4 regions of the Paenibacillus sp. NPDC093718 genome follow, and region 1 is predicted to be linked to each of the others. Evidence: riboswitches for the same ligand, from Rfam matches in the RefSeq annotation. Region 1 holds a riboswitch; each other region holds the start of a gene.

Evidence for each region. A riboswitch is a leader RNA that binds a small molecule or an ion and turns the genes downstream of it on or off. The one in region 1 is predicted to bind cyclic di-AMP.
Region 2: another riboswitch for cyclic di-AMP. It lies ahead of ehuB (ectoine/hydroxyectoine ABC transporter substrate-binding protein EhuB); the one in region 1 lies ahead of ACQKPA_RS22080 (universal stress protein).
Region 3: another riboswitch for cyclic di-AMP. It lies ahead of ACQKPA_RS31540 (C40 family peptidase); the one in region 1 lies ahead of ACQKPA_RS22080 (universal stress protein).
Region 4: another riboswitch for cyclic di-AMP. It lies ahead of ACQKPA_RS00905 (C40 family peptidase); the one in region 1 lies ahead of ACQKPA_RS22080 (universal stress protein).

Annotation. Positions count from the first base shown of each region.
Region 1 is NZ_JBNNUS010000007.1:305,487-312,650, forward strand. Features, by position in the region: gene ACQKPA_RS22055 (ABC transporter permease) at 1-285, opposite strand, end outside; gene ACQKPA_RS22060 (ABC transporter ATP-binding protein) at 282-1,136, opposite strand; gene ACQKPA_RS22065 (TetR/AcrR family transcriptional regulator) at 1,133-1,765, opposite strand; gene ACQKPA_RS22070 (cation:proton antiporter) at 1,929-3,173, shown strand; gene ACQKPA_RS22075 (TrkH family potassium uptake protein) at 3,295-4,659, opposite strand; cyclic di-AMP (ydaO/yuaA leader) riboswitch at 4,835-4,982, shown strand; gene ACQKPA_RS22080 (universal stress protein) at 5,093-5,776, shown strand; gene ACQKPA_RS22085 (TrkH family potassium uptake protein) at 5,908-7,164, shown strand, end outside.
Region 2 is NZ_JBNNUS010000012.1:55,055-62,218, reverse strand. Features, by position in the region: gene ectB (diaminobutyrate--2-oxoglutarate transaminase) at 1-1,071, opposite strand, end outside; gene ectA (diaminobutyrate acetyltransferase) at 1,088-1,600, opposite strand; gene ehuA (ectoine/hydroxyectoine ABC transporter ATP-binding protein EhuA) at 1,626-2,483, opposite strand; gene ehuD (ectoine/hydroxyectoine ABC transporter permease subunit EhuD) at 2,498-3,160, opposite strand; gene ehuC (ectoine/hydroxyectoine ABC transporter permease subunit EhuC) at 3,163-3,816, opposite strand; gene ehuB (ectoine/hydroxyectoine ABC transporter substrate-binding protein EhuB) at 3,818-4,651, opposite strand; cyclic di-AMP (ydaO/yuaA leader) riboswitch at 5,029-5,174, opposite strand; gene ACQKPA_RS28015 (exosporium glycoprotein BclB-related protein) at 5,673-6,572, shown strand; partial or broken gene ACQKPA_RS28010 (SDR family NAD(P)-dependent oxidoreductase) at 6,627-7,164, opposite strand, start outside.
Region 3 is NZ_JBNNUS010000018.1:50,090-57,253, forward strand. Features, by position in the region: gene ACQKPA_RS31520 (copper amine oxidase N-terminal domain-containing protein) at 1-328, shown strand, start outside; gene ACQKPA_RS31525 (YwhD family protein) at 424-942, opposite strand; gene ACQKPA_RS31530 (M1 family metallopeptidase) at 1,091-3,082, shown strand; gene ACQKPA_RS31535 (hypothetical protein) at 3,094-3,921, shown strand; cyclic di-AMP (ydaO/yuaA leader) riboswitch at 4,269-4,408, shown strand; gene ACQKPA_RS31540 (C40 family peptidase) at 4,412-4,885, shown strand; gene ACQKPA_RS31545 (C40 family peptidase) at 5,321-5,794, shown strand; gene ACQKPA_RS31550 (GNAT family N-acetyltransferase) at 5,934-6,434, shown strand; gene ACQKPA_RS31555 (c-type cytochrome) at 6,596-6,952, shown strand; gene ACQKPA_RS31560 (4a-hydroxytetrahydrobiopterin dehydratase) at 7,054-7,164, opposite strand, start outside.
Region 4 is NZ_JBNNUS010000001.1:181,444-188,607, forward strand. Features, by position in the region: gene ACQKPA_RS00890 (AraC family transcriptional regulator) at 1-67, shown strand, start outside; gene ACQKPA_RS00895 (2Fe-2S iron-sulfur cluster-binding protein) at 164-553, opposite strand; gene ACQKPA_RS00900 (stalk domain-containing protein) at 784-2,052, shown strand; gene ACQKPA_RS00905 (C40 family peptidase) at 2,282-2,758, opposite strand; cyclic di-AMP (ydaO/yuaA leader) riboswitch at 2,762-2,892, opposite strand; gene ACQKPA_RS00910 (hypothetical protein) at 3,153-3,680, shown strand; gene ACQKPA_RS00915 (ROK family protein) at 4,075-5,028, opposite strand; gene ACQKPA_RS00920 (copper homeostasis protein CutC) at 5,064-5,750, opposite strand; gene ACQKPA_RS00925 (leucyl aminopeptidase family protein) at 5,780-7,164, opposite strand, start outside.

The DNA.
Region 1 (7,164 bases):
AGACGCAGCCTTCGCCAGCAAATATTCCCGAATATGTACCGGCGCTACAAACAACGGATCGTGGACGCCTTGGTCCCTCTCCAGCAGGACCATACCGCCTGCCATGATAAGCCCCAGGGCGGCGGGATCGCTGAAGGTCAGCACAACCACTGTTGTCTCCTGGTAAGCCTCGGGTACGAATCGGAGCAAAATCCAATAACAGGTACATACGAATACATAAACCCAATAAAAACCGTGACGCCATTGGAAACGCATATCGAATACAAACAAGGTTAGGCCTCTCATACAAGCTGCCTCCCCGTTACCTCAATAAAAATTTGTTCGAGCGATGCCTCTTGCGTATGAATGGTTTCGGGAGCGTAATCCTGGATGAGCTGAAGAAATTGGCTATTCTCACCTAGACCATCGAGAGAAAATATGGCCTCCATTACATCACTCTTCCTGCGGTATTCGACTCGGACCTCCTTTCTTCCCTTGCGAAGTTTTAACTCTCTGGGTGAATCGATCAATTTGATTTCGCCGTCGACGATAAAGGCTACCCGATCGCAAAGCTCTTCTGCAGCCTGCATATTATGCGTTGTTATAAGAACCGTCTTGCCGGCAGCCTTTTTGGCTAGTATCATTTCCTTCATTCGCTGAGCATTGACCGGGTCTAAACCGGAAGTAGGTTCATCCAGAAATAGTATTTCTGGGTCATGCTGTAGTGCCCGACAGAAATTCAACCTCATCTTCATGCCCTTGGATAGCTGGGAAACCTTCATATTTGCGGCATCCGTTAGATCGACTTGTTCCAGCAGTTTCATTGGATCCTCCGTCTCCCCCCTGTAAAGGGAACGAAAGAGCTTTAAATTGTCGAGAACCGAAAATTTGCTGTAGAAGTTCGGGAATTCAAAAGCTACTCCGATTCGCTCGTAATAATCGGGGCCGATGTCCCTGATCTCGTTGCCCATGACTTTTATACTTCCTTGATATCCTTTCAGAACGCCGATCAGCAGTTTTTGTGTCGTACTTTTACCAGCGCCGGACGGGCCTAGAAAGCCAAAGATTTCGCCAGGCGAGATGACAAAATCAAGCCCATGCAGGGTCGGCTCCTTCCGATTCGGATACGTGTAATGAAGCTCTCTTACTTCGATCACAACGCTCCATCTCCCTTCGGCGTATTAGACACCGCAAGCATGCCGGCGGATAATAACTCGACTAGCAATTCGATCGTAGATGTAAATTGCTCCTCTCCAATCTCTTTTCGGTGCAGCGTAAGCAGTGCCAAGGATCTGATCATGCCCACGATGGATTCGGGTGCCGTACCAGGTAAAATGCCAGCCTTCTGCCAAGTCGTAATCACAGGCAAAAGCGCGTCTTGATCCTCCGTAAAGTTACGCTCCAGCAAGTCTTTCGGCAGTTTCCTGAACAACAGTTCCATCTCTCCGCGATCCATCATCTGCCGAAGCAGCGGGCTCTCATCCATCATCCCCAGTGAATATAAGAGAAACCGTTTAATGCTTTCCTTACTGCAGACCTCTTCAGGAGGGAATAAATCCAGAACGGCATTGCGAATTCGCTGCTCCTCCTCCAGAATCAGTTCATAATATAATTCCTCTTTCGATCCGAAAAACATGTAGAACGAGCCTTGGGCAATGCCGGCGGCCTTCGTCAGATCTTCAACGCTTGTTTTGCGAAGACCCGCCATTTCGAAATGATGGCGTGCCTCCGACAGCAGTTTTTGGCGAATCCATTCACGTTCTTCATCCGAGAACTTTTTGGGCATGCTGCATTTCACATCCTTAATCAGATCATTTGTGATTATATGAATAATTTTATTTTATATTCATAAAAATACTCCCTAAAGTCCGGCATGTCAATATATTTGGTGTTAGGGGGTCTTTAGGTTACAATAAATGGGGATTTAATCCTTTGATGAGGGGTGCCGTATGCATCATTTTAATGAGGTTTTCGTTCAATTGCTGATTTTGCTTGCGATATCGATGGGTGTTATCGCGATAGCCAAAAAAATGAATCAGCCTTACTCTATTGCACTTGTTATTGTAGGCCTGCTGCTTGGTTTGATCCATGTGCCTGTGTTGGATGAAGCCGAATCGTTTATAACCCAATCGAATGTGTTTCAGGCGATCATTATCTCCCTGTTCCTGCCTATCCTTCTTGGAGATGCAACATTAAAGCTTCCGTTCTCGCATCTTCGTAAACAAGGAAAGCCGGTGATTGCCCTCGCGTTTGGCGGCACCTTGCTCTCTTTCCTTCTTATTGCTCTAGCCATGTATGGGTTTTTGGGATTGCCTCTTATTGTTGCATTTACCTTCGCAGCTTTGATGAGTGCCACGGATCCGATCAGTGTCATATCCATCTTCAAATCTCTAGGTGTACCGAAGAAAATTGTAACCATCATCGAAGGGGAGTCGCTGTTTAATGACGGAATAGCCGTTGTGTTATTTCAGATCTCCTCTGTTTATTTGCTCACGTACATGGAAATGGGTTGGGCGGGAATAGGCAGCGGTGTATTGCTCTTTTTGAAGTTTAGTATTGGCGGAATCGCTGTTGGAAGTGTATTAGGGTATTTGTTCTCACAGCTCATTCGCTTCTATGATGATTATCCGCTGGAAATAGCTTTCTCTATGCTCCTGTTCTTCGGAAGTTTCTTTATTGCCGAGCATTTCCATGTATCAGGCGTCATTGCCGTTGTCGTGGGCGGCTTGATTTTTGGCAGTTACGGAGCGCGCATCGGGATGTCGGATACAACCAAGATGAACATTAATTCGTTCTGGGACGTCATCACGTTAATCGCAAATTCATTGATTTTCTTAATGATCGGTCTAGAAATCAAGCATATTAACTTCGCGGATAAGTGGGCGTTAATCGGAGCAGCCATTCTTATCGTTCTAATCGGAAGAACATTGGCCGTCTACGTAAGCCTGTACTTCCTGAAATCCTTCCCTTCTTCATGGAAAGTGGTTTTGAATTGGGGAGGGTTAAAAGGCAGTTTGTCAATCGCTCTCGCCTTAAGCTTGCCCCCAACCTTCGACGGACGCGATGATATACTCGTACTCACCTTTAGCGTTGTCCTTTTCTCACTTCTCGTTCAGGGGTTAACCATCAAACCTTTGGTTAAGAAGTTTGGATTAGTCAGCCCCGTGAAGGAAAAAGACGGGGCAGATATGTAAGAACCCTCCGTATAAGCAAAACAGAACATAAAACGAGAATAAGGTTCAGCCCCGGAGTTCGAATTAAACTACTCCAGCTGAACCTTATTTTTTCGTATCCCGAATTGCGGATCGACCACTCTTAACCAATAAGCACTTTCTCTTCAGGCAACCGGTATTTTTGTTTGACTACTCTTTGCGACAGCGCGAAGGCCAGCGTTAAGGGGCCGAGTCTGCCGATGTACATGGTCAAAATGATGACTCCTTTACCAAAAGGAGACAGCTCAGGCGTCAATCCCATCGATAGGCCAACGGTGCCGAAGGCTGAGGTCACTTCGAACAGAACTTCCATAAAATCCTTTTGCAAGCTATGCTCGCTTATGGTTAACAAGAATGTAGCGACAATCACAACGCTCACTGAGATCACCATGACGGCTATGGATCGGAGGATAATCGATTGGGGGATGCGTCGATTTAACAACTGCACGTCCTGCTTCCCCTTAATAATACTAATCAATGTGAATAACAGTACGGCAAATGTATTGGTTTTGATCCCGCCTCCCGTGGATCCGGAGGAAGCACCGATAAACATGAGGAAAATCATGAAAAATTGAGAAGTCGTCATCATCGCGGCTATGTCGATGGTATTAAACCCGGCCGTACGAGTCACCACACCTTGAAAATAAGCCGCCCATACTCGCTCTCCCCAGCTCAAAGAGCCAAACGTATGGGAGTTGAACAACTCAATAATGAAAATAACGATAAACCCGGCTAAACAAAGAAATGCTGAGGTCGACAAAACGATTCTTGAATGAAGGGACAGCTTATTCCACCTTCTATGCTTCCATAAGTCCAGTACAACAGTAAATCCAAGCCCGCCAATGATAAAAAGCAGGGTGATGACGATGTTGACCAGCGGGTCCCCCACATACCGGCTCAAACTGTCTGACCAAAGACTGAAGCCAGCGTTATTAAATGATGAGATGGAGTGGAACACCCCATAATAAATAGCTTGCCCCAAGCCCAGTTCCTCCTCCCAACGAACAATTAACAAGGCTGCTCCGACGAACTCGATAATGAGCGCAATCAGAAAAATACCTAGCGATAGCCTCACTACGCCTTGCGTTGATAATGCGTTAGTGGATTCTTGGAGGAGCAGACGATTTTTCAGTCCGATTTTCTTTCCAAGCACAACGGCGATCAAAACTCCGAAGGTCATGAAACCAAGACCTCCGACTTGAATCAGGCACATGATCATGATTTGACCAAAAAGGGAAAAGTCGGTTCCTGTATCCACTACGGCCAATCCGGTTACGCACACTGCAGATGTTGAGGTGAACAAAGCGTTTAACCAACCTACACCTTCACCTGATGACGATGATATGGGCAAGGCTAACAAGATCGCGCCGATTACAATCGGTGCGGCGAAACCAAGAAGGATCAGACGTGAAGATGATAGCTTAAACTGTTTTAATGATTTTAGCGGCTCCGATTTGCCTTTAGCCATCCTATATTCCCCTTTCAGATACGACAGACCATGAAACCCGGTAGACTTCTTTGCGTAGTATATACCATAGTAAAGCATAGGTTCTGCTGCAATCCAAGGATATGATGTTGTTTACTTATCGGTAACTGTTTACTTTCAGCATGTTTTAGCATAATATTTATTACGATAAATTTCATACGCATGAATGCTTAATCCTCTATGAGGAACGGGGGAACCAACAAAGCGACTAAGCTTTAGGGGTGAATTCTTTCTGGATAAGAAGGAACGGGAACTCTCAATCCCGAATCCGACAGCTAACCTCGTCAGCGTCTTGGGAAAGAACACTCTTACTACTTTGACTTGTCCATGATCCGTACAGCCAAGGCCTAGAAGCAGATTTTTCTCTGCCTCCAGGCCTTTTTTGTTAAAGCTGTTGTGCTTAGAAAAGAAAGGAATGATTTCTCTGCTTAATAATGAAAAGATACTGGTATGCGTGTATTACGGTCCAAACGGAGAACGTCTCATCCGCCGAGGCGGCGAATTAGCCAGACTTCTTCAGTGTCCCCTGTTTGTGTTGAGCGTTATACCCTTGCGTGAAGATGAGTTAGATCAGGCACAAGAAAGGTATATGGCTGAGTGGCAAATGAAATGCGACGAATATGGGGCAACCTTCATTGTCAAAACGAATGAAGATCGCAAGGCTTCAGAAATCATAGCGGAAACCGCCAAGAATCATCAAATTACCCAGCTAATTATCGGACAATCCGGTCAAACGCGATGGCAAGAAATTACGCGTGGCTCGTTTGTCAACGAACTCCTAAACCAGATAGGCGAAACGGATTTGCACATTGTAGCGGTTCAAAGGATGGATGATCCAATAGCTGACACCCATGAACGGGGAATTCGAGTCACTGTGTTCAAAGAGGGTTCTCATTATCTGCTTGGCAATAAGGAATCCGGGGGCGATCCAATAGCCGATGGTCTATTTTTCAAAGAACTAAATACCGATTTCGACACCGGCTTGCTGAAAATAAAAACCGATCATGACATCCAATACTTGAAAATAAGTCACGGAAAAGTGGTAGACCCGTCTTTTTTCCAAAACAGAGAAATGTATGAGAAACACAGCGATCAATAAAGGATGGAGTGGAACTTGTGCGTAAACCATACATGAATTCGAACAACCGAAATACACAACATTCCGCTCCTGACACAATGGAGTTGTTTATCAACAAGCTCAAAAAAAATATGAGTCCCCCTCAACTCGTCATGCTTGTCTTTTTCACTTTAATAATAATCGGGACCACATTGCTCGCGCTTCCCTACTCTTCCTCCACCGGGAGGTCAATTGGTCTGCTGGATGCCTTATTTACAGCCACCTCCGCAATATGCGTAAACGGACTGGTTGTCTTGGATACCGGTAGTGTTTTTTCGACTTTTGGACAAGTCATTATTATGATGTTGATCCAAATTGGCGGGCTCGGCTTTATGACCTTTGGCGTCATGGTCGCCATTGTTCTGGGGAAGAGAATTGGGTTGAAGCAACGACTCATTATACAGCAAACCACCCATTCGACCTCGGCACAAGGTTTGGTTAAATTGTCAATGTATATGGTGCTCATTGCATTCGCGTTTGAAGCATTAGCTACGATTGTCCTGACGCTCCGCTGGCAACAGGACTTCGGGTGGGGACAGGCAGCTTATTACGCCCTTTTCCATTCCGTTTCGGCATTCAACAATGCCGGATTCGCCCTGTGGTCTGACAGCCTTTCCCCCTTTGTCGGCGATCCGATCGTCAATATTACGATTGTCTTGTTATTCATCATTGGAGGTCTAGGCTATATCGTCATTGTGGATGTATTCCAAAAACGTTCATGGAAGAAACTTTCGCTTCACTCCAAGGTTGTCTTAGTCGGGACAGGAACGCTGTCCCTGCTCGGTTTTCTATTTATATACTTTTTGGAGAGCTGGAATCCGTCAACCTTTGGCCAATTGAGCGAAAGCGAACAAGTGCTGGCTGCTTTTTTCCAAGGCATAACGCCTCGAAGCTCGGGGTTTAACACGATTGACATCGGTAGTATGCTGGCGGCTTCTCAGTTTTTCATTATTATTCTGATGTTCATCGGTGCTGCTTCCGGAGGAACAGGCGGCGGTATTAAGATCAATACGCTTGTTGTACTCATACTAGCTACGATCCAAACCTTTCGCGGGGGTGGTCAAATCCATGCCTTCAAGCGCAAAATAGCTGGAGAAACCGTCATGCGCGCCCTGGCCGTTGTCATGAGTTCTTTGGTGGTCGTGCTGGGAGTTTCCCTGTTGCTGACCATCTCTGAAGGAATGCTCGAAGAACATTTCTTGGAAGTGTTGTTTGAAGCGACCTCAGCATTTAGCACCACTGGATTGTCGATGGGATTGACAAGTGAATTGTCCCCCGTGGGGAAAGTCATTGTAGCGATAACGATGTTTGCCGGTCGTCTGGGTCCCTTAACACTCGCTTACGCATTGGCTCAGAAAAAGCGCACATCC
Region 2 (7,164 bases), on a different contig from region 1:
GCCGCGGATTTCGCCGCCGAGCTGGGGATAATCCTTCACAACGCCTTCCAATGATTGGCGAATCCGATTTTCCCTGATGCCGATATCAAGCTGGAAATCTTTCGTTTTCCAATAATTCAGCGCTTCGGCCGCGGCAACGAATCCGAGATTATTGCCCCGGAAGGTACCGTTATGCTCCCCCGGCTCCCATATATCGATCTCCGGTCTGATCAGCGTAATCGCCATCGGCAAGCCAAAGCCGCCAATCGATTTCGAGAGGCATATGATATCCGGCTCAATGCCGGCATCATCAAAACTAAAGAACGGCCCGGTTCGGCCGCAGCCCATCTGGATATCATCCAAAATCAGCAGCATTCCCTTATCCTTGCAGATGCTCGCAAGCTTCTGCAGCCATTCCCGGCTGGCGGCGTTCAATCCGCCTTCGCCCTGCACCGCCTCGACGATCACTGCGGCCGGCAGCGGAATGCCGCTTCCCGGATCATCCAGAAGCTTCTCCATATATGCCATCGTATCCACGTCGTCACCAAAGTAACCGTCATACGGCATAAACACGGAGTGGCTTAGATCCACGCCGGCACCCTGGCGCTTGAAGGAGTTGCCGGTTACCGCCAGCGATCCCAGCGACATGCCATGAAAGGCATTCGTGAAACACATAACGGTGCTGCGCCCTGTTACTTTACGGGCGATTTTGAGCGCGGCCTCCACGGCATTCGTTCCGGTCGGACCGGGAAACATCACCTTGTGATCCCACCCGCGCGGCTTCAGGATGACCTCCTGAAAGCGGGTCAGAAACGTTTCCTTCGCACCCGTAGCCATATCCAGGCTATGCGTGACGCCGTCCTTCAGGATATAGTCGACCACCTTCTCGCGAATCTTCTCATTGTTATGTCCGTAATTTAAAGCGCCGGCTCCCGCAAAAAAATCAATGTATTCATTGCCCTGCGTATCCCACAGCTTCGCATTCCGGGCCTTGTCAAAAACCGTCTGAAAGCTCCGGCAATAACTTCTTACTTCCGATTCCAGCTTGTTAAACACAGTAAGCTTCGGTTTCTCCATGACTTGGTTGTCCATAGTTCCCTCCATTTGTTTAAATGTCATTGAAAAAGGGGCCAATCACGAATAACGGCTCATCTTCATGGGACGTTCCATCGGGGAACATCTCTGCTCCATAACCTACGGTTACGGTGCTGGGAATGGATTTCTCCTCGGCATATCCGAGAAACAAACGACGGGACGCCATGTTACTCGGCGATACCGTAGCTTCAATGTAACGGACGCCATGGCATGCCTTCTGATTCATAAGATTTGTCAGCATCGCCTTTGCAACGCCTTGCCTCCGATGCGAATTAGCAACGGCCACTTGCCATACGAACAGCGTCTCCGGGTTGCGAGGAGAACGGAAGGCGGAAATAAAACCGATGATATCTCCTTCATGCTCGGCGATCATGCAGGTATCATGGAAGTAATCTCCAAGCAGCATGTAGCAATAGGGGGAGTTCAGATCAAGCGATCCGGTGTCGCGTATAAGCTCCCACACCCGGGTGCCGTCCCGGGCTTCCGGTCTTCGGTATACAATTTCGGTATCGGTATCCACAGCCATTCTATACAATCACCTCTTTCCAGAACTAATTTCCGTTCGAGCGGAATCGCTGCAGGAAGCTCTGCAGCCGCTCGCTCTGGGGATTATCGAATATCTCCTCCGGCGTGCCCTGCTCAACGATCCTACCATCGGCTCCGAAGATGACGCGGTCCGCGATTTCCTTCGCAAAATCCATCTCATGTGTAATCAGCATCATGGCCATTTCGCCTTCATCCGCAATTTCCCGGATCACCTCCAGCACTTCGCCGACCAGCTCCGGATCAAGCGCCGAGGTCACCTCGTCAAACACCATAACCTTCGGCCGCATGACCAGCGCTCTGGCGATGGCAACCCGCTGCTTCTGGCCCCCGGACAGATTGGACGGGTACATCTTCAATTTGTCGGCCAAACCGACCTTACTGAGCATGGAGACGGCCCGCTCCTCCGCCTCCTCCTTGGATAAACCCAGCACTTTGCGTGGGGCCTCCGTCACATTGCGAAGCACGTTCATGTGCGGGAACAGATTGAAATGCTGAAAGACCATGCCAACATTGCAGCGCATCCGGTGCAAATGCTTTTCATTGGCCCGAACCAGCTTGCCCTTCTCTTCCATATGCCAGAGCAGCTCGCCATCAACCTCGATGGTTCCCTCGGTCGGTTCTTCCAGCGTCATCAGCATCCGGCCCATCGTTGTTTTGCCCGATCCGCTCGGACCGATCACAGCCACCTTTTCTCCAGGCTGCATCTCCAGATCGATGCCTTTAAGCACCTGTAGATCACCAAACGACTTGGTCACGCCGGTATATTTCACAATCGGCTTTGTACCCGTAGCGGTAACGGGATTTCCCTCCTGCTGCGGCACCTTCGACGCTTTTGCTTGCTCATCGATCACAACGGCATTCAATTGATTCCCTCCTTTTATTTTCCACGCTGCAGATTCATGCGTTTTTCCAGCCTTTGCACAAGCAATGAGGCGATATAACTGATGATCAGGAACAGAATCCCGACCATCGTATACGGTTCAAATGCGCGGAACGACTGCGACACGATATTTTTGGCCGTCAGCATCATCTCCACAAGCGTTATGGCGCATAGAATCGGCGTCTCTTTAAACATAACAATCAAATAATTACCCAGTACCGGAATGATCGGCGGCACCGCTTGCGGCAGGATAATACTTCGCCAGGTTTGGGCTTTCGTGTAATTCAGTGCTGTGGCAGCCTCCCATTGTCCCTTCGGCACTCCCTCGATTCCGGATCGGTACACCTCGGACAGATATGTGCTGTAATGCAGCCCGAGACCGATCACCCCGGCATAGAAGGCCGGAATGGAAATTCCGGTAAGAAGCGGCAGACTGTAATACAGGAAGAAGACCTGCACCAGCAGCGGTGTATTGCGAATAAATTCGATCATTCCTTTGGTTATTAGTGACAGCACCTTAAATCGGCTCCGCGCTGCAAAAGCAAGCAGTAATCCGATGATCAATGCCACCGCGAAAGCGCAGATCGTCACCCATACCGTCATTTTTAATGCACTCAAGAGCTGGGGCAGGATATCCCATACATAGTTCCAATCCCACATGACTATAGCCTCCCCGCTGTCCATTTACGCTCCAGCAGTCGAACTGCCAGCGAAACGAGCGTAGCAATGACAAAATACATGAGGAGCAGCAGCACCAGAATCTCGGTCGTCCAGGAGATGTAATTATTGCGGAGCACCATCGCCTGATACGTTAAATCCGCCATTGTGATGAAATAAACCAGTGAGGTGGATTTGATGAGCTCCACAAGCTGATTCCCGAAAGGGGGAAGCATTCGCAGGGACGCTTGAGGCAATATGACATTCCACAATCTTTGCCAAGGCTTCAGATTAAGCGCTACGGCGGCTTCCCATTGTCCTTTCGGAACGGCCAACACGGCGCTGCGAACGATTTCCGAGCCGTATGCGCCGAAGTTCAGCCCGATCGCGAGGATCGCAGCCAGCATTTTCGGAAGCTCGACGCCGATGAACGGAAGGGCGAAATACAACCAGAACAGCTGCACCAGCAAGGAGGTCCCCCGAAAGACTTCCACGTACACGGCTGCCAACGTGCGAATGATCCACAGCTTCGACAGTCGGCATAACCCGGCTGCAAAGGACATCACGACCGCAAGGATGGCTGAAAAGAAAGCAACCACAATCGTGATCTCCGCCCCTTTCAGCAGCGTAGGGAGAAAATCAATCCATGAATTCGGCATGCTATTCCCCGCAAAGCGCAGCGGCCGTCATCTCGCCCGGGAGCTCTTCTTCTGTGAACCCGAACTTCTGCAAAATTTCGAGCAGCTCGCCCGACTCCTTCATTTTTTGCAGCTCCGCATTATAAGCCTCCTGAAACTCGGTATCCGCTTGGCGGAAAGCCGTAGCTCCGTAACCGCGAACGCTTTCGCCGTCGATGACCGGCTGCTCGAAATCAGCCACGCGTTCGATGCTGTCGTCGCTGGCCGAATCCAGCATCGCCTGCAGGGACGGCCCCGTCATGGTAATTGCCTGCACCCGGTCTGCCTGAAGGGCGCTGATGGCCGAAGCCTGATCTGGAACCTGTACGATCCGGTCCGTAGGAATGCCGGACTTCTCCAAATAGCCGATTTCAACGGCTCCGGTCATAACGGCTACCTTGGCCTGGTCGTTCTTAGCAATGTCCTCGTAACTTCCGAGTCCCAGCGGATTTCCCTGCTTCACCGCAATGGCTTCCCCGATGCTGTACTCCGGATTAGCAAACAATACGGCAGAGCAGCGATCCGGATTAATGAACATGCCTGCGGTAATTAGATCAAACCGCTCGGCCTGAAGTCCGGCAACCAGCGAACCGAATTCCGTAAGCTCTCCCCTCATTTCCTTGATGCCAAGCCGCTCCAGAATAACACGGGCAATCTCGACCGCTTCTCCAGTGAGTTCCCCATTGGCCTCTTTGTAGGCATAAGGCTTCTCATTCGCAAATCCCACGGTGATATACCCCTGCTCAATGGCTTGCTCCAATGTGCTCCCTTTGTCGCCGCAAGCCGCAAGCGACACCCCCATAATCAATGACAACATCAGTACAACCACTCTCTTCAAAACTTTCCACAACCTTTCATTATGACTTTGCAATTCTTAAAAACGACATGTTGAAATTATCCATGTTAACTCATATGTTAACTGGGATTTAAGGGTATTCAGATACCTTGCATGGGTCGGACCTTCAGGGAAGATGATTCATCCATCTCCTTCCACGCTTAAACCCAATGCCATCTGACCGATTTAATTGGTTTTGGTTAAACATTTGCAGGCCTTGCCCCTCCTCTTTAGCAGAATACAAAAAGACCACCAAACAGGGGATCTAGACATAGCTCCGCCAGCAGGGGGTCAAAAAATAGAGAAAAGGCCCCTAAAGAGAATTAAGGGCCTTTGTTATGAACATCCATTATGTATGCAAGACCCATCCACTGCTGACGAGGTTAGCTGACGGACTCGGGTAAGATGGTACCCTACACTCGTGATTCCAAGTGACTCGCCCCTGGTGAAACTGGTTCCCCCGCTTTCCGGAAAATGTATGCCGGAAACTAAGCGTGTGTCCATGATAAAGGGAACTTCAGGAAAAGTCAAACCCCTTTAACCGCTTTTTCTGGAAATTCAGAGGCGGAAATGCCGTTCTTCCAGGGCCTATGAAAAGCATGAAAAATGCCTCATTCAAGCCTCTTCCCCAACGATACAGGAATTTTATCCCAGTCTCGTTTTTCGCTATATAGCAGGCATTTGACATACCTCCCTTACTCATTCATGTGGTGGATCGTTTATGCCATGAATTACATTCGGATTGTGAAAGCTTTCCCCACACATTTACGGCGCAAATACGGCGCAAATTTTTTTTTGAACCGCTGCGTACAGAGCCTATGAATATCGTAGGGCAATCCGAGATTCATCCTATAGTTTTGCTATTCGTCAATAGATGAATGCCTCCGGGGCTAGCGTACATTCTGGAAATTATAGTTGTTTATCTATCATTTATGCGCTATTAACCCATGCCGTACCGAGAGTATTTGCGTAGTATAGAACAAATCTAAAGGAGGTGCTTCATTTGGAACGTTCTTCTAGAAAGAGAAAATTGTGTGCTCTTAAAAAAATAGAGAAAAAAGTCATTCATGCGAAGAAAAAGCATTGCCCGTCTCATGGCCATGGTGATCATAAAGGCCATGGTGATCATAAAGGCCACGGAGGTCGTAAAGACCATGCTTGTATTGTTAAAAAGCGTCGATGCCCAAAAGCTATCCGTGGACCGGTAGGTCCTCAGGGTCCTATCGGACCGGTCGGACCTATCGGGCCTGTGGGACCTGCCGGACCGACAACCGGTATTGCAGGACCTGCTGGACCTGCTGGACCTGTCGGGCCTGTCGGACCTGTTGGACCTGCGGGACCTACTGGAGCTACTGGAGCTACTGGGGCAACAGGAGCAGCCGCCGGAGGAGCCATCATCCCATTCGCATCCGGCATACCGCTTGCTCTGACCACCGTTTTAGGCGGATTAGTCGGATCCGTTGGTCTCGTAGGATTTGGTAACTCGGCCAATACGTTTACGCTGGCTGGCGGTACGATTGACCTCACTGGAGCAGCTGGTACTCTGCTTAACATGGCGTTTAACACGCCACGAGCTGGTACTATCACTGCACTGTCCGCTACCTTTAGCACTACTGCGGCGCTTTCCCTGCTGGGAACCACGGTTACGATTACAGCACAACTGTACAGCGCACCAGCAACGAGCAATATTTTCACACCGATACCAGGCGCTCTTGTTACGCTGGCTCCGCCGCTCACAGGCGTCGTAACCCTCGGAACAGTAAGCAATGGCTTCGTAGAAGGCCTGGCCATTCCGGTGCCGGCCAATACACGCCTGTTAATGGTATTCTCGGCAACCGCTGCCGGCACAACTCTTGTCACTGCAGTGGCAGGTTACGCCAGCGCTGGCGTCAACATTATATAAGCTTCAGTTTCCTGTAAAAAAAGCCCCGATTTTTATATCGGGGCTTTGCTTCATTTATACGGCTGTATATCCGCCATCCACCAACAAGCTCGTGCCTGTAATGAAGGACGCATCTTCACTGGCGAGAAACAACACGGCTTTGGCTACTTCTTCCGGTTGCCCCAAGCGGCCCATCGGATGAAGGCCGACCAGATGCTGGGTGATCGCTTCCGTTCTTCACTGAATTAGAGGCGTATCGATATATCCCGGACATACGGCATTGACCCGGATCCCTTTAGGAGCATAGTCCGCGCTCATCGACTGGGTTAACAGCTTAACGCCTCCCTTAGCGGAAGCATAGGCGGTAACGCCCGCTTTTCCGACATGGTTATGGATCGATCCGCAGTTTACGACCGCCCCTCCGTCTCCTTGGGATAACATTTGCTGGATTACATATTTATCGCACAGGAACACCCCTCTTAGATTAATATCAATCATTCTTTGCCAGTTGTCCATCGACAACTGATCAGCAGGAGCATCATGAGCAATGCCTGCATTGGCGAACAATACATCCACACGGCCAAAATGCTCAACCGTCTGCTTCACCATATTC
Region 3 (7,164 bases), on a different contig from region 1:
GGTCAAAACTTATGACCTGGCCGCGCTCACGGGAGTAAAGGATAGTTTTATCGTAGAAGCGATTGAACAGGACTTCCTGCTCGTCCGACCATACACGAAGGCGACCCTGTATATCGTCCATCCAACAGGCAAGACAGCCAAGCTTATCTATCCTGAGCTTCTGAACGAGGAAACCATCAAGGTCATTGAGGAAATGCCGCCGAATGAAGTGGGCTTCATTGGTGACGGCCTTACGTATCTCGGATATGCTGGCGGCAAGCTGACGTTCCAATACAAAAATCCGTTTCTTGATCAAAAAGAAAAGCTGACCTACGCCCTTCCATTCTAACCATACGCAATTACAAAAAGACCGGCGGGATTCGATTACGAATCCAACCGGTCTTTCCACTTTCGCATCTAGAACAATTGCTTTTATTTATTGTATTATTCCTCTGTTCGAAGGGCTTCCTTAATTTCCTCTGGCGATGCATTCCACCATTCCTCGTTACGCGAAATCAGCAGCTCGCGCAGTGCCTTCTTCTCGACGTCGCCAAGGCCATCCAGAATGATCTTGCGCTTCATCGCCGCGTCCATTTTATTCACATGATCGGCGAGGATCTTCCAGCCACGACGGGCCTCGTGGTCGATCCACATTTCACAGGCGGTCATGCCTGCATAATGCTGTCCTTCCGCGGTACGATCTACAGCCACCCACACGATCCATACCTGGCGTCCATTAGGCACTTCATCCCGGTTCATGCTGAAACGGATACCCTTCTCCACCTTACTCTTGGCATGCATGGCCCCAATATCCACTCGGGCCTCGCCATTATCGATAATGACGGGTGACAGACTGTTCAGATCGATGGAGCCTGATCCAAACCCTTTATGCTTACTCTTGCTATTAATAATATTCAAAGCAATCGGTTTCTTCGCACCCTGCTTCTGCTCTTCATTCTCCACTGCTGCCGCCCTCCTATATCAGAGCCGATTCTTTACGTATCAGCTGCTAAATTGATAACCATGTCCCAATAATTTTATTTTAACTAATAATCCCCCAAAAGCAAACATATACATGCACTAGATGCTTGTCAACGGGAGGTTGTTCGATATGGTCCCACCACGTGCCAAAGTCTTTCTATCATCCCTGCTTGCCCTAGGTTTGCTTGCAGGATCGATGCCGATATTTCTGAATCCAGGGTCCTCAGCGTCTGCTCTTGCCCCAAATGCGGGCAAGCCCTCCGCCTCTGCCGTGGAGAAGGCCCCGCTCTCACCGCCTAAGGTGCAGCCTAATATTCTCGCTCCGGCCTTAAGCGACCGGTTGGTGGAATATCATATGGATGTTCGGTACGAGCCTGAGGAGAACAAGCTCAAGGGCAAACAGACACTCACTTGGACTCATCCAGGCAAAAAAAGCGTAAACGAGCTGTACTTTCATCTGTATCCCAATGCATTTGCTTCCAATGACACGACTTTTATGAAGGAATCGGGCGGCAGGCTTCGTTCCGATCCCATGCCAGATGACGGATACGGCTCCATGACCATTACCAGCGTGAAAACAACCGAAGGACTGGCCCTGACCCATCGCCTTCAATTTGTTCAACCCGATGATGGCAACATCAAGGATCACAGCCTTGCCAAGCTCCGATTGCCTAAACCCATCAAGAGCGGGGAGAGTGTTACCATTCACTTGGAGTTCGAGGTCGAGCTTCCCAAAATATTTGCTCGCATGGGAACCACCGAGAATTTTATTATGGCTGGCCAATGGTTTCCTAAAATTTCGGTCTATGAACCGGCCGGTCATCGCGGAAGAGCAGAGGAAGGCTGGAATCTTCATCAATACCACGGCAACTCTGAATTCTACTCCAACTTCGGCATTTACAGCGTTCGCATCCGAGTGCCCGAAAATTACATTGTCGCCGCGACCGGATTCCCTACCAAGCCTGCCCAAAAATCAAACGGGGAAAAAATTTATCAGTTTTACGCGGATGACGTGCATGATTTTGCCTGGTCGGCATCGCCAAACTTTGTCACGGCAGAAGAAGCATTCTCCGCACCAGGCGTACCCGGCGTCCGCATCAAGCTGTATCTCGATCCAGCCCATAAAGACTTAAAGGAGCGTTACTTTGATGCCGCTAAGTCGGCACTCGCTTCGTTTGGAAAATGGTACGGAACCTATCCGTATTCCACGTTGTCCATCGTCGTTCCGCCGGAATCAGGCAACGGTGCAGGCGGTATGGAATACCCGACGCTGGTCACGGCCTTCGGTGCCAAGAACGATTCGCCGGGTTATGAGCTCGAACGGACCGTCATTCATGAGATCGCCCATCAATATTTTTACGGAATGATCGCAAGTAACGAATTTGAGGAAGCCTGGCTGGACGAGGCCTTTGCAACCTATGCAGAAGAACGAGTCATGGAAAAAGAATACGGTATTACCTCCAATACGGCGGCTCAGGGAGCATCCATTTCTTCCCCTGCACCGCTGAAGATGGAATCCTGGAAATACAGTTCTCACGAAAACTATGCACTGAATGTTTATACGAGGGGCAAGCTGGTGCTGCAAGGCATCGAACGGCAGGTCGGTCCACAGATGATGGGCAAGATTATGCACACCTATGCCCAAAAATACCGGTTCAAGCATCCAACCACATCTGACTTTCAGAAAGTCGTCGAGCAAGTAAGCAAAACGTCCTGGCAGTCGTATTTTGACCAATATGTATATGGAAGCCAGATGGCGGATGTCGCCATCGACGTGATCAAAACCAAAAATAAAGGCACGGCTGAAAATCCTCGATATGAGTCCACGGTCCAGATTACGAGCAAGGACGGGGATATCAGCGATGTGCCGATCGTGTTCGCCTTTGAGGACGGCAAAACGGTGGAACGAACCTGGAGCGGCAAAGACGGCAAAGTTGCTTACACCCTGGAGTACAGCTCTCCGCTCGCCTGGGCCATGGTTGATCCGAAGTACTCCATCGTCCTAGAGAACAAACACATTAATAACTATATGAAGGCAGGAATGGATCCGACGGTGGTTACACGCTGGAATCTCAGTATTACCAAGCTTGTGGAGACGCTGTTCGGCAGCCTGTCATGGTGAGGGGGGAGCACATGAAAAGTTACGCAGGCCAAGGGTGGACCAGTGTTAAAGACCAGCTATACGTCTCGATCCTGCTCTTCTTATATCGTTTGCTGTGGGGATATTGCCTGTACCGTCTCGTAAAATCGGCAGTCGTCCCCCTGCTGATGCGATATCCGGATTCCGCCCCTAACGAGCTCAGCCGTCTTTTATTCTTCTACGAGGGCGAGATGAGCTTATCCTTGAGCAGCACAGTACACACCTACGGATGGCTTCTGGCCGGTTTGCTCCTGATCCGGATGAGCCTCACCCCGCTCATTCGGGCTGGCATCTTCTACAACCTTCACCAGGAAGCCAAGGGCGAGCGCGGTTTATTCTTCTTCACTGGCATGCGGAAACTGTGGAAACCCGTAACGCTATTCTATCTGGTTGAGCTTATTCTCACCCTCGCGCCCGGTTACTGGATTCTGCCCAAAATCCTCCCGATTCTGCTGAATGGAATTCAGGAGCCTGTTCTGCTGCTTCATGCACTGCCCTATGCAGCTGGCTGGTTCTTGTACGCCTATCTGATCCGCTTGTTATTACTCTATATGCAATTTGGCCGTACAGGCGATTCCAGCATGATCAGCTCGATCCATGCGCTCTTCCGCCGCTTGGGCATGGCAATGCTGTTATCCATCACCATCAGTGGATCCGCCTGTGTCATTCTGCTGCTCCTGAGCTCGGCCTCGCTCTTCTGGGCCGGGTTGATCGGCTTAATTATTCAGCAAGCCTCTTATTTCCTGAATGGACTTTTCCAAATTTGGGCAATGTCCGCTCAATATCATTTGTGGAGAGATTCCTCCTCACAGCATCCTTAATGGTTACAATTCGTCACCCTAAAATAATGAAACATGCTCGCGAATAAGCTGTAATCGGAAGCGACACGTTTCTATCCCGGGCTTGATTTTACAGAGAATAAGAGTTCTTTTATCCTCCATATTACAAATTTCTGAACGCCAAATTACAAAAAAACCTGTTTCCCCAAGAGGGGGACAGGTTTTTTTGTTTAAAAATAATCTTTCCTCGTTTGCCAAATTGTTAATACTCTGCTAAAATAACGAATATGTTAGTAACAACTTTGTCATCTTTACTGTAACTTTTTATTGGAACGATGTAATTCGCTAACTATGTTGGAACGTCAAACGTCAATGAATGGGTTCATCAACATTTTAAGGAGCCGAATTCCCATAACGATATGGGAAGCGGGGGATCCGTTTTGGGTGAATTGATCTCGCAAGAGAGGGATCATAGGGGACCTTCAACCGAACCCTTAAGCTAACCTCGCAGGCAATGGAAGGGGCTTTTGTTTTGAAAAAGAAGTTAACGGCTGTTTCTCTAGGCCTCGCACTCGCACTCACATTAGGGACCGGAAGCGCTTTCGCCGATTCCAAATTAAATACTGCAATCAAACCAGCCATTGGTGTCTCTTACAAAACAGGTGGAACTACAACGAATGGTTTTGACTGCTCCGGATTCACCAGCTATGTTTACAAGAAGCTTGGCCTTAGCCTGCCCCGTACGTCTGCAGCTCAATACAAAGTAGGTACGGCCGTATCCAAGAGCAACCTGAAAGCTGGCGATCTCGTGTTCTTCAACACATCCGGTAGAGGTGTATCTCATGTGGGTATTTATGTCGGGAGCGGCAAATTCGCTCATTCTTCATCTTCGCGTGGTGTCATTATTAGTCCGCTGAGCCAGAGCTATTACGCCAACCGATATGTAGGCGCTAAGAGAATTATGAGTCAGAATACGTACAAATCCGTAGCTGTAAACTACAATTAATGTTGGAACTTAATTGATTTACTCTTACAAGAAAGCCCTGGGTTTATGAGATTGTGCCGATCTCATCCAGCGGCTTTTTCTTTTGTTTATTCTCTCTATACCTTTATAACGTTCAGGACAACGAAAAAGTTCCCGCTTTTCGAAAAAAAATGAAATTTATTATACAAGTTCACTTCACTTTGCCATGTCTTCACATCTTCTATCCTTTATATACCCTTCTCTCCCTTCATTAAACACCCATTTTGGAAAAATATTGATTTTTTTATTGCTTCGACAGCTAATGCTATTGAAAAATAGCGAAATCCATCAAGAAATAATTGCCAATCTCGCTTGCTGTCTGCTAGAATGGACGCAGTAACAACTTTGTCATTAATGTAAGTGCTTTAATATATAGATTGCTATGCCTCGCGGCAAACGAAAAAGGAGCTTACCATGCTGAAGAAAACATTATCGACAGCAGCCCTAAGTATCACGCTGCTGTTCACTTTGGGCGTTGGCAGCGTGTTTGCTGATCGTGCGCTGGATCAGGAAATCGATAAAGTTCTAGGTACAAGATACAGCTACGGCGGTACAACCACGAGCGGATTTGACTGTTCCGGCTTCACCATGTATGTTTATGCTAAACTCGGTCTGAAGCTCCCGCATCAATCCGGCTCTCAATTCGACATGGGGACAAGCGTGTCCCGTAAGGAGCTGCGCGCTGGCGATTTGGTGTTCTTTAACACATCGGGCCAGGGCATCTCCCACGTCGGCATTTATGTCGGTGATGGCAAATTCGCCCATGCTTCCTCCAACCGCGGCGTGGTTATCAACCGCCTGGCAGAGGATTACTACGATCAGCGATACGTGGGTGCAAAGCGTATCATGAGTGATGATAAGTATGAAGAGTCGGTCGGTGAATCATCCTAAGCTATAGAGGCTATTCTTCCCTATACATACTGCTTGCCCGTTAAAGGAGCCCTTACCTCTCTTTTGCGGGCTTTTTTGATGCGACTTGGATGTTCGTAATATGGTTATTATTTATGCAGACGATAGGAGGACTTCGCAAATGGATGCCACACCGATTACATTTCACGCCGTAGTCATGCGTGAAGAGCACGCCAAAGAAATATGCGCTTGGGCCTACCCTCCTCCCTATAATATCTATGGCTTTCTTCCCTGGGAGCAGATGAAAGGGCTTGAGGTGGAGTTTGGCGATCCGGACATTCGCCTGGGACAGTACATCTCGGTTCTGGATGAGCGGGAGGCCCTCTGGGGATTTGCCCAGCTGTTTCCGATGCATGAGGTTACACGAATTGGACTTGGCATGCGGCCTGATTGGTGCGGGCGTGGAATGGGTAAACGATTTATGCAGTCGATTGTCCAGGAAGCCAAACGGAGGCGGCCTGCCGACGAAATTGACCTTGAGGTAATGACCTGGAATGAGCGAGCAATCCGCGCTTATCAAAGGGCAGGCTTTCACATCACCGATACGTATGAGCGGCTTACGCCAACGGGCAACGCCCTTTTCCACTGTATGGTGTATGAGCCCCCGGCAAATGAGGAATAGTAATCTTTGTCTATATGAAAAAGCACAATTTTGTGTACTTTTTATGAAGCTACGCCGTATAGTTGCTTTTTTTGTCACAACTGGCTATGCTGTCTATGGATGTTGGTTTATAATGGAGACAAGTGCAAAAGTGCAGTATACATAGAAGGGACGATATGACGATGCAAAAATGGATCATGAGCGGATTGTTCTTCGTCGCATGTGCGTTGGCTATCGCGCTGATGTTTACGCTCCCAGGTAAGGAACAGGTAGCTCAGGAAGAGAAGCCGACCATGCCGGAAGTGACTCTCGATGCAGCCGCAGCGGAAGCCACACTGAAAGCAAGCTGCATTAGCTGTCACGGCGACCAACTTCAAGGCGGCGCTGGGCCGGCTTTGAATCAAGTAGGCGGACACATGGATGCGGACGCGATTTTCAACGTTGTAACCAAAGGTCGTAAGGGAATGCCTTCCTTTAAAGACCAACTTAAACCTGATGAAATCGCAAACATCGCGCTGTACCTTGCTGAGAAAAAATAAATCAGCTTAAACGCAAAACACGCTTGCACCTGGAGTTGTTCCCGGTGCAAGCGTGTTTTTTACATATTCGGGGCCTCTGAAGGGATTAATGGTCTTCCCTTCTATTGTGCCGCCTTGCCATCCTTCGAACGACTCTTCTCATAGGCTTCGTTAAACTGCTGCGCTTCCTTAATATCCACAGCCGTAATGCCACCGTCGTCCCAAGAAGTGAG
Region 4 (7,164 bases), on a different contig from region 1:
ATTCAAAAAAATTACCGGTCAAACGCCGAGCTCGTTCCGGGAACAGAGCAGAATGGCCGTGGAGTGAAGGGATTTAAGTTTGTTTTCCTATCAACAAAGCAGGCAGCCGCGATCATACGGCTGCCTGCTTTTAAATATTTCTGTTATTTGTCCTTCTATGTCGTCAAAAGTATGGGGCATGCTTGATTTTGATGGGACCGACCGCTTCGATCTTGCTCTGGCATCCCAGACGATAGCCTTCTTCGATCTCTTCCGGATCCAGGCGGCGTTCTTCGGCCAGATTAGGTTCGGACAAATACTCGATTCCCTCCACTACCATACAGCGGCAGCGCGCACAAGTTCCTCTTTTGCAAAAAGAGTTCCAGTCCACATCATTCCGCTCGGCCAGATCAAGCACCGTCATGCCAAGAACAGGCGCCACGCTGCGGCGAACCTCGCGGCCTGCAAGCTCAATGATCGGATCCGGTACGGCTTCCATTATCTCTTCCGCTGCAGGGATCGAGGCTTTGTCTCCGCTATCCCTGCCCTTTTTCTTTTTCCAGAATTTAAACACGCGCGTTATCCCCCTATGCATGTCATCATCAGGTTATGTATCAAATCCTTCATTTATTATACTGGAAAGTTTAAAAAATCAACATGCTTACTCTTATCTATTCTATGACATTGACATCATGGAATTGGAACTCTATGAAAATTTTGCTATACTAGCGTATGCTAGAGCACTTTCCAAATTCTATAAAAATCATTCTATTATTTTATGATGTTGGAGGGAAAACAAAAAGCATGCTGCATAAACGAATAGGTAAAACAGCTGTCGCTGCCGTCCTTGCCTTATCCTTAACCACACCGCATATCAGCCAGGTACAGGCTGCGCCTGCCATTTCGGTAAAGCTGGATGACGTTGCGCTTACCTTCGATGCGGCTCCACGGGTAGACAAAGGGGTTACCTACGTCCCATTCCGGACGGTTGGAGAAGCACTGGGCATTCAAATCACGTGGAATAGCAAGACGCAAACCGTGAAGGCCATTGGCAGTGTGAAAGGCCAATCGACAGAAGTGTTACTTCAAGTTGGGAGCACGAGCGCAACCGTCAATGGAAAAAAAGTGAAGCTTGCAGCTCCGCCGATGGAGCGGGAAGGCCGTGTGCTGATCCCGCTCAGCTCGTTCAGCAGCCAATTCGGCGTTGATGTCGGCTGGAACCAGTCGACTCGTACAGTCTCCCTCGTATCGCCGCAGCGCGAAATGCATTTGAGAGCTTTCTATGCATTACAATCTTTCCAAGAACGGGATCTCGTGGGATCCATGAATTCTGTCGCCTTTGGCTGGAGCCGCATCGATCGCGAGGGTCAGTTCACGCTTCAAGGGGATGAGTACCGCCTTCCCGCTTCGGCTGGAGACGTTACGCCGCAATCGATTGTTGCCGATGCTGCGGACCAGGAGATTAAACCGTACCTTATGGTCTATGCCTTGGATGGAAACGGCGAATTAACCAAAGTCCTGAGCGACGGCAACCTCCGCCAAAAGTCCATTGAAGGCATCACAGCCGCGGTAGCGGAGAACGGATTCGGCGGCGTTGTGCTTGATTTTGAAGGGCTCGGATTTAAACTGGATGCCGTGAAGCAGCAGAAGCTGCTCAATGATTATGTCAAGCAATTGAAAGCGGCATTGCCGAATGACGTTGCCCTGTCTTTAGCGGTGCCGCCATTGAACAGCGCCTATAAAGGATATGATTACAAGACGCTGGCCTCCATCGCTGATGACCTGATTGTTATGGCTTATCAGTACAATCCGGTCGGAACCAAATCTCAGGTTCCCGAACCGAACAGCCTGGTAGACCAAGCGATCCAGTTGGCACTCCAAGCAGGCGTCCCGAAGCACAAGCTCCTGCTTGGCATCAGTTTAAGCAGCGAAACCGCCACTTCCGTGGACGATAAACTCGGCTTGGCCAAACGTTACGACCTGAAAGGTGCTGCTTTCTGGCGCCTAGGCTTGTTCCGTCTCTATGATAATGGAATGGAAGCTGCCGTGAATGCCTCTGTTGTTAAGGAGTAACCGAACACCCCCATGTGGGATGATAGACTTATAGTAAGAAAAACGTCTATCGACGTACTTTCACAGATGACAGACCGCAGTTAGTAGAAGTTTTTCTTGCGATATCAGGAAGTCACAAGCTTCGAAGTTTATACTTTCTGATATCTAAAAAAAGAAAGCCTGACAAGGTCATCCCTTTGTCAGGCTTTCTGATTATGTATGTCGTACCCTAAACGGCTGCGTAATCCAATTAGCTTGCGCTTCCTACCAGCTTTGCATAGTTTTCTTGACTCAAAACACGACGTGCCGTGACATAACGCGGCTCGTAATAGGAATCGCTAAGCTTGCTGATTCTGACTCCCTTGCTGCTGGAAGCATGCGCAAATTGTCCGTCACCAATGTAAACGCCTGCATGGGAAATTCCGCTGCCGCTCGTATTGAAGAATACCAAATCTCCAACCCGCAGATCTTCGCGATCCACATGTTCGCCCGCTTTAGCCTGGCTTTGGGAAGTGCGCGGAAGATCAATATCGAAATTTCTAAACATGTACAGTATAAATCCGGAGCAATCAAACCCGCTGGTGGTCGTTCCGCCCCATTTGTATGGAGTTCCTACCAATTGCTTCACTTGATACTGAAAATTCGGTTGTTGATCAGCAAATGCTGAAACGGCACCAGAAGAAAAAATAATTGCAGACCCTAGCAAAGTGATGACAAACTTCTTCAAAATATGTTCTCTCCTTCGATGCCTACGGAGTTAGCTAAGGGTTCGGTTGAAGGTTCCCTATACTCTCTATACAAGAGTAATTCACCCAAGACGGTTCCCCCGTTTTCACAAACGAAATTCGGCAAAATTCATTAACGTTTTGTAACCTTCTCTTAATATAGTATACAAGCAAGGATGCTGTCAATCATATCCTAAAAATCTATCGTTTTATGTTTGGAGCTGTCGTAAAGATGAAGAATTTTGGCCGGATATTGGTTAACCGTCTCACTCAGTCATGACAATTATGTAACTCTGTTTACCTTCTCGCGCTGCTTTTTTAAATAATCTAGCAACTTTTTACAACTCTATGCGTTTACACAATCAGAAATGAAATTAAAGAGGTGATCTATCACTTATGAGTCAAATTACGATGGCAGAAGCACTAGCTGTCCGGGCAGCAATTAACCGTCTCATCAATCAGTTGATGTCGGAACGCTTGAACAACAGCAGCACGATCATTGAAAAAGGGGAGACGGCGGAATACCCTACGCGCAGCGTGGATGCCATTACAGAAGAAATCGAAGCGGCCGCGGCGGATTATAGGAAGCTGGATTTGCTGATGGCAATCTCCAATACCACGCAGACTATTCCCTGGGACGGCTCCGACATTACGATCATGGAAGCGATCGAGCTGGCCAAACAAATACGCAGCGATATCGGACAGCTTGCCCATCTCGGCTCCCGCAAGAAGCTGGAGCGCCAGAGCAGCCGTGGCAGCGGAGACGGTGCCATAACGCTGTTCAACGTCGCCTTATATGATCCGGAGGCTTATCAGGCGCAAGCCCGCAAGAAGGAACGCGAAGTAACCAAGCTCTCTTCGCTGATTGAACATGCCAATCATACGTCCCTGATTACGTTTGACGCATCCAAGTACATGGAATAGCGAAAGCCGCCGGCTCCAAGCCTGCAGGTCACCCCACGTGCGGGTTTGGAGCCGGCGGTTTCCGCCGGCGGGCGGGAAAGTGCGAGCAACCGTTTATTGTTTGTCGGATACAAACAAACCTAACCAGGAACCAAAAAAATCGACTCCAGCACAAACGGATGACGGCTTACGGTTCACGCCTATCACTTGTTACATGTTACGGACTTATGACGCAAAAAAATGATCGCTCCGTTTCCCGCTCTCTATGAATAATTGGAAAGCCGCCCTCAGAAGGGCGGCTTTTGTCTAATTCTCTTTAGCTCGGTAACATGATACTACGTCGTCATTCCGAGCGCTCTCTGTCTAGTATCTATTCATCATTGATCCTATCCGTATCATTCTCTTTACGCCTATGCTACTGGAACAAAGCCGCAGCTCCAACCAGACCAACATCGTCCCGAAGTCCTGCCGGAACGATCTCGTACGTTCCTAAATAGGATGGCATGACCAGCTTATCCGTCATTTCCCGCAGCTGCGGGAACAACAGCTCACCTGCTCTGCTCACACCCCCGCCAATGACGATGCGATCGGGGTTAAAGCTGTGAATGACGTTAACCAATCCAAGCGCCATGTAATAAATAGCACGGTCGATGACCTCGACGGCTACAGGATCATGAAGACGTTTTGCCTCAAACACATGCTTGGCATTCACCCCCGAATCGGCTGCAGCCAGTTCTGTTATGACGCTCGGTTGGGAGAGCATCCGGCGGGAAGCCTCAAGACCGATGGCCGTTCCTGAAGCAAACACCTCCCAGCAGCCGTGGCTGCCGCAATTGCACTGCGGACCGCTGGGATCAATGATATGGTGTCCCAGTTCCCCAGCAAAGGAACTGCTGCCCAGGAACAGCTTCCCATCCAGCACGATGCCTGAACCGATACCGGTGCTTAGCGTCACGTACACCATGTTCGTCGCCCCTCTTCCAGCACCTCTTACATACTCTCCCCATGCGGCTGCATTAGCATCATTCAGCACCTGAACTTCCGTATGCAGCTCACGTTCCATCCATGCTTTGAGGGGAACATTCGTCCATTCCGGCAGATTCGTCCCATGAATGACAATGCCCTCCCGGCTGTTAACCGTTCCCGGCGAAGCCATGCCAACCCCTCGGAGCGATTGGCCGCCCGAGACGCTGCGAATCATATTCGTAATTCTCGTGACCACTTCCTCGGCCGTACGCGCGCCTGCCGTCTCCATTTGCTCCCGGTACAGCAGCTGTCCTTCGGAATCAAAGAGCGCTGCCGCGATCTTCGTACCCCCAAGGTCAACGCCAACCACAAATTCTTGCTGTTTATTCAATACGGTTTGCAATTTTTGTTCACCTGTTTCCGATAGGTTTGCTACTTCTATTGATGTAAGCTGTCAGCCAATGATCGCAGCTCAACCGGATCAATGGGCTTCAGCCCTGATCGGCCATACCGGACAGCGGAGCCGAAATGCACCTCGATCACGCCGGTCTGGTCGATAAATTCATGTATGATTTCCCACTTCAGGCCATTGCCTGCCAATATTTTAAGCTCGCTTCCTGCCGTATGTTCTACGAGCTCCCGAATTCTTGGGATGGCTTGCGGTGCAGGCTGCGGTCCTCCCGACGTAAGGACGCGGGTAACTGACGGGTATTTCTGCAATGTACGCAGCCCTTCGAACTGATCCTCCAATTCATCAAAAGCCCGGTGGAACGTGACCTGCATATCACCTGTCCATTCCAGCATTTTGACTAAGGAGACCTCGTCAATCTTTCCTTCCGGAGTCAGCATGCCGATTACTACGCCAGCTGCGCCTGCCTTGCGGATCGCCTTCACCTCCGCAATCATGGTAGCTATATCATGTTCGTTGTACACAAAGGATCTGCTATGAGGTCTGACCATGACATGAACAGGAATCTGAACGGCTTTCACAACCTCTTCAACGAGCCCGATTCCCGGCGTAAGCCCGCCTTCGGTGATCGCCGTGATCAATTCCAGACGGTCTGCGCCATTCTGCTCTGCTGTGATGGCATCATCCACGCATGTTGCGATAATTTCTAGCAGCATCATCGTCACTCCTTATTGAAGTTGATTCTTTATGCTTGGAGAAACTGCTTCTCCACATAATCCGCGAGCAATCTCGCGCCATATCCGGTAGCCCCCGCTGCGGAATGAGGGAAATCCCGTTTGTACTGGACCGTGCCCGCCATATCGATGTGCACCCATTCCATGGAATCCGCCACAAAATGACGGATAAACAGCGCAGCCGTTATAGCGCCAGCCAAAGTGGACGTACCGACATTTTTCAGATCGGCATAATCGCTTCTAAGCTCTGATTCGTACTCGTCCATCAGCGGCATAGGCCATACGCGCTCTCCATTACGCTCCCCGATCTCAACCAAATCGGCCGTAATCTGTGGATCGCCCCAGATGCCCGCAATCTCCAAGCCCAATGCGGCTCCGACATTACCGGTGAGGGTTGCGATATCAATCACTTTATCTGCGCCAAGATTCGCTGCATGCAGCAGCGCATCCGCAATGATCAATCTGCCCTCCCCATCCGTATTGGCGACCTGAACGCTTAGACCATTCGGATAATGAATAACGGAAGAAGGAAGCATCGCATCCGGTCCCGATAAATTATCCGCAACGGCGATCAGCGCCGTTACACGTACCGAAGCTTTTTGCGATACCAGAATATCCATGGCACCCACGACCGCTGCAGCGCCTCCCATATCCATACGAGCATCGCTGATGTCTCGGCCGATTTTAACGTTCATGCCGCCCATATCAAAGGTTACGCCTTTGCCGATGAGTACAATATGAGGGCTCTCCTTCTCGGAACCCACCCCATTATAGGTAATCTCAATCATGGCAGGCTCATATTTGCTGCCGGCACCAACGGCGATCAGACCGTTCATCCGCCGATCATGAAGCTCTTGTCCGCGATACACATGTAGCTGAACGGGTGCCTTCTTGAAACGGTCCTCAACAACCGCTACGAACGCTTCCGGATTTAACGTTTCTGGAGACTCATTCACCAAGTCTCGGGTGAACTGCGTCCCTTCGATCCGGATTTCTGCCGTCTGTATGATGGCTTCCAGATCTTCACGGGAAAGCCCCTCCCAATCTTCTAGTCGAAGATGAAGAGACAGGGATTGCAGATTCGCCGTAACCCCGCGATGCTTATTGAATTGATATAGTCCATACATCCAGCCTTCAACCCACGCCTGGAGTTCTTCCTCTATCGAAATCCGGGAAGATGCACCGACGCCGCGGACTGTGGGGCGAATCAGCGCTGCGCTTGTTTTATTCTCCTTGAGCAATGCTCTCGCAGCTGATGCGCCTGTTCTGCGCACTTGCTCCAACGTCAGCTTCGAACGCTGCCCCATGCCGACAACGAGATCATCCGCTTCTTGATCGGAGCGACCATAGAACCACGTCAGCGTCATGCGCTGCTTTCGAGATTCCGTTAAACGAA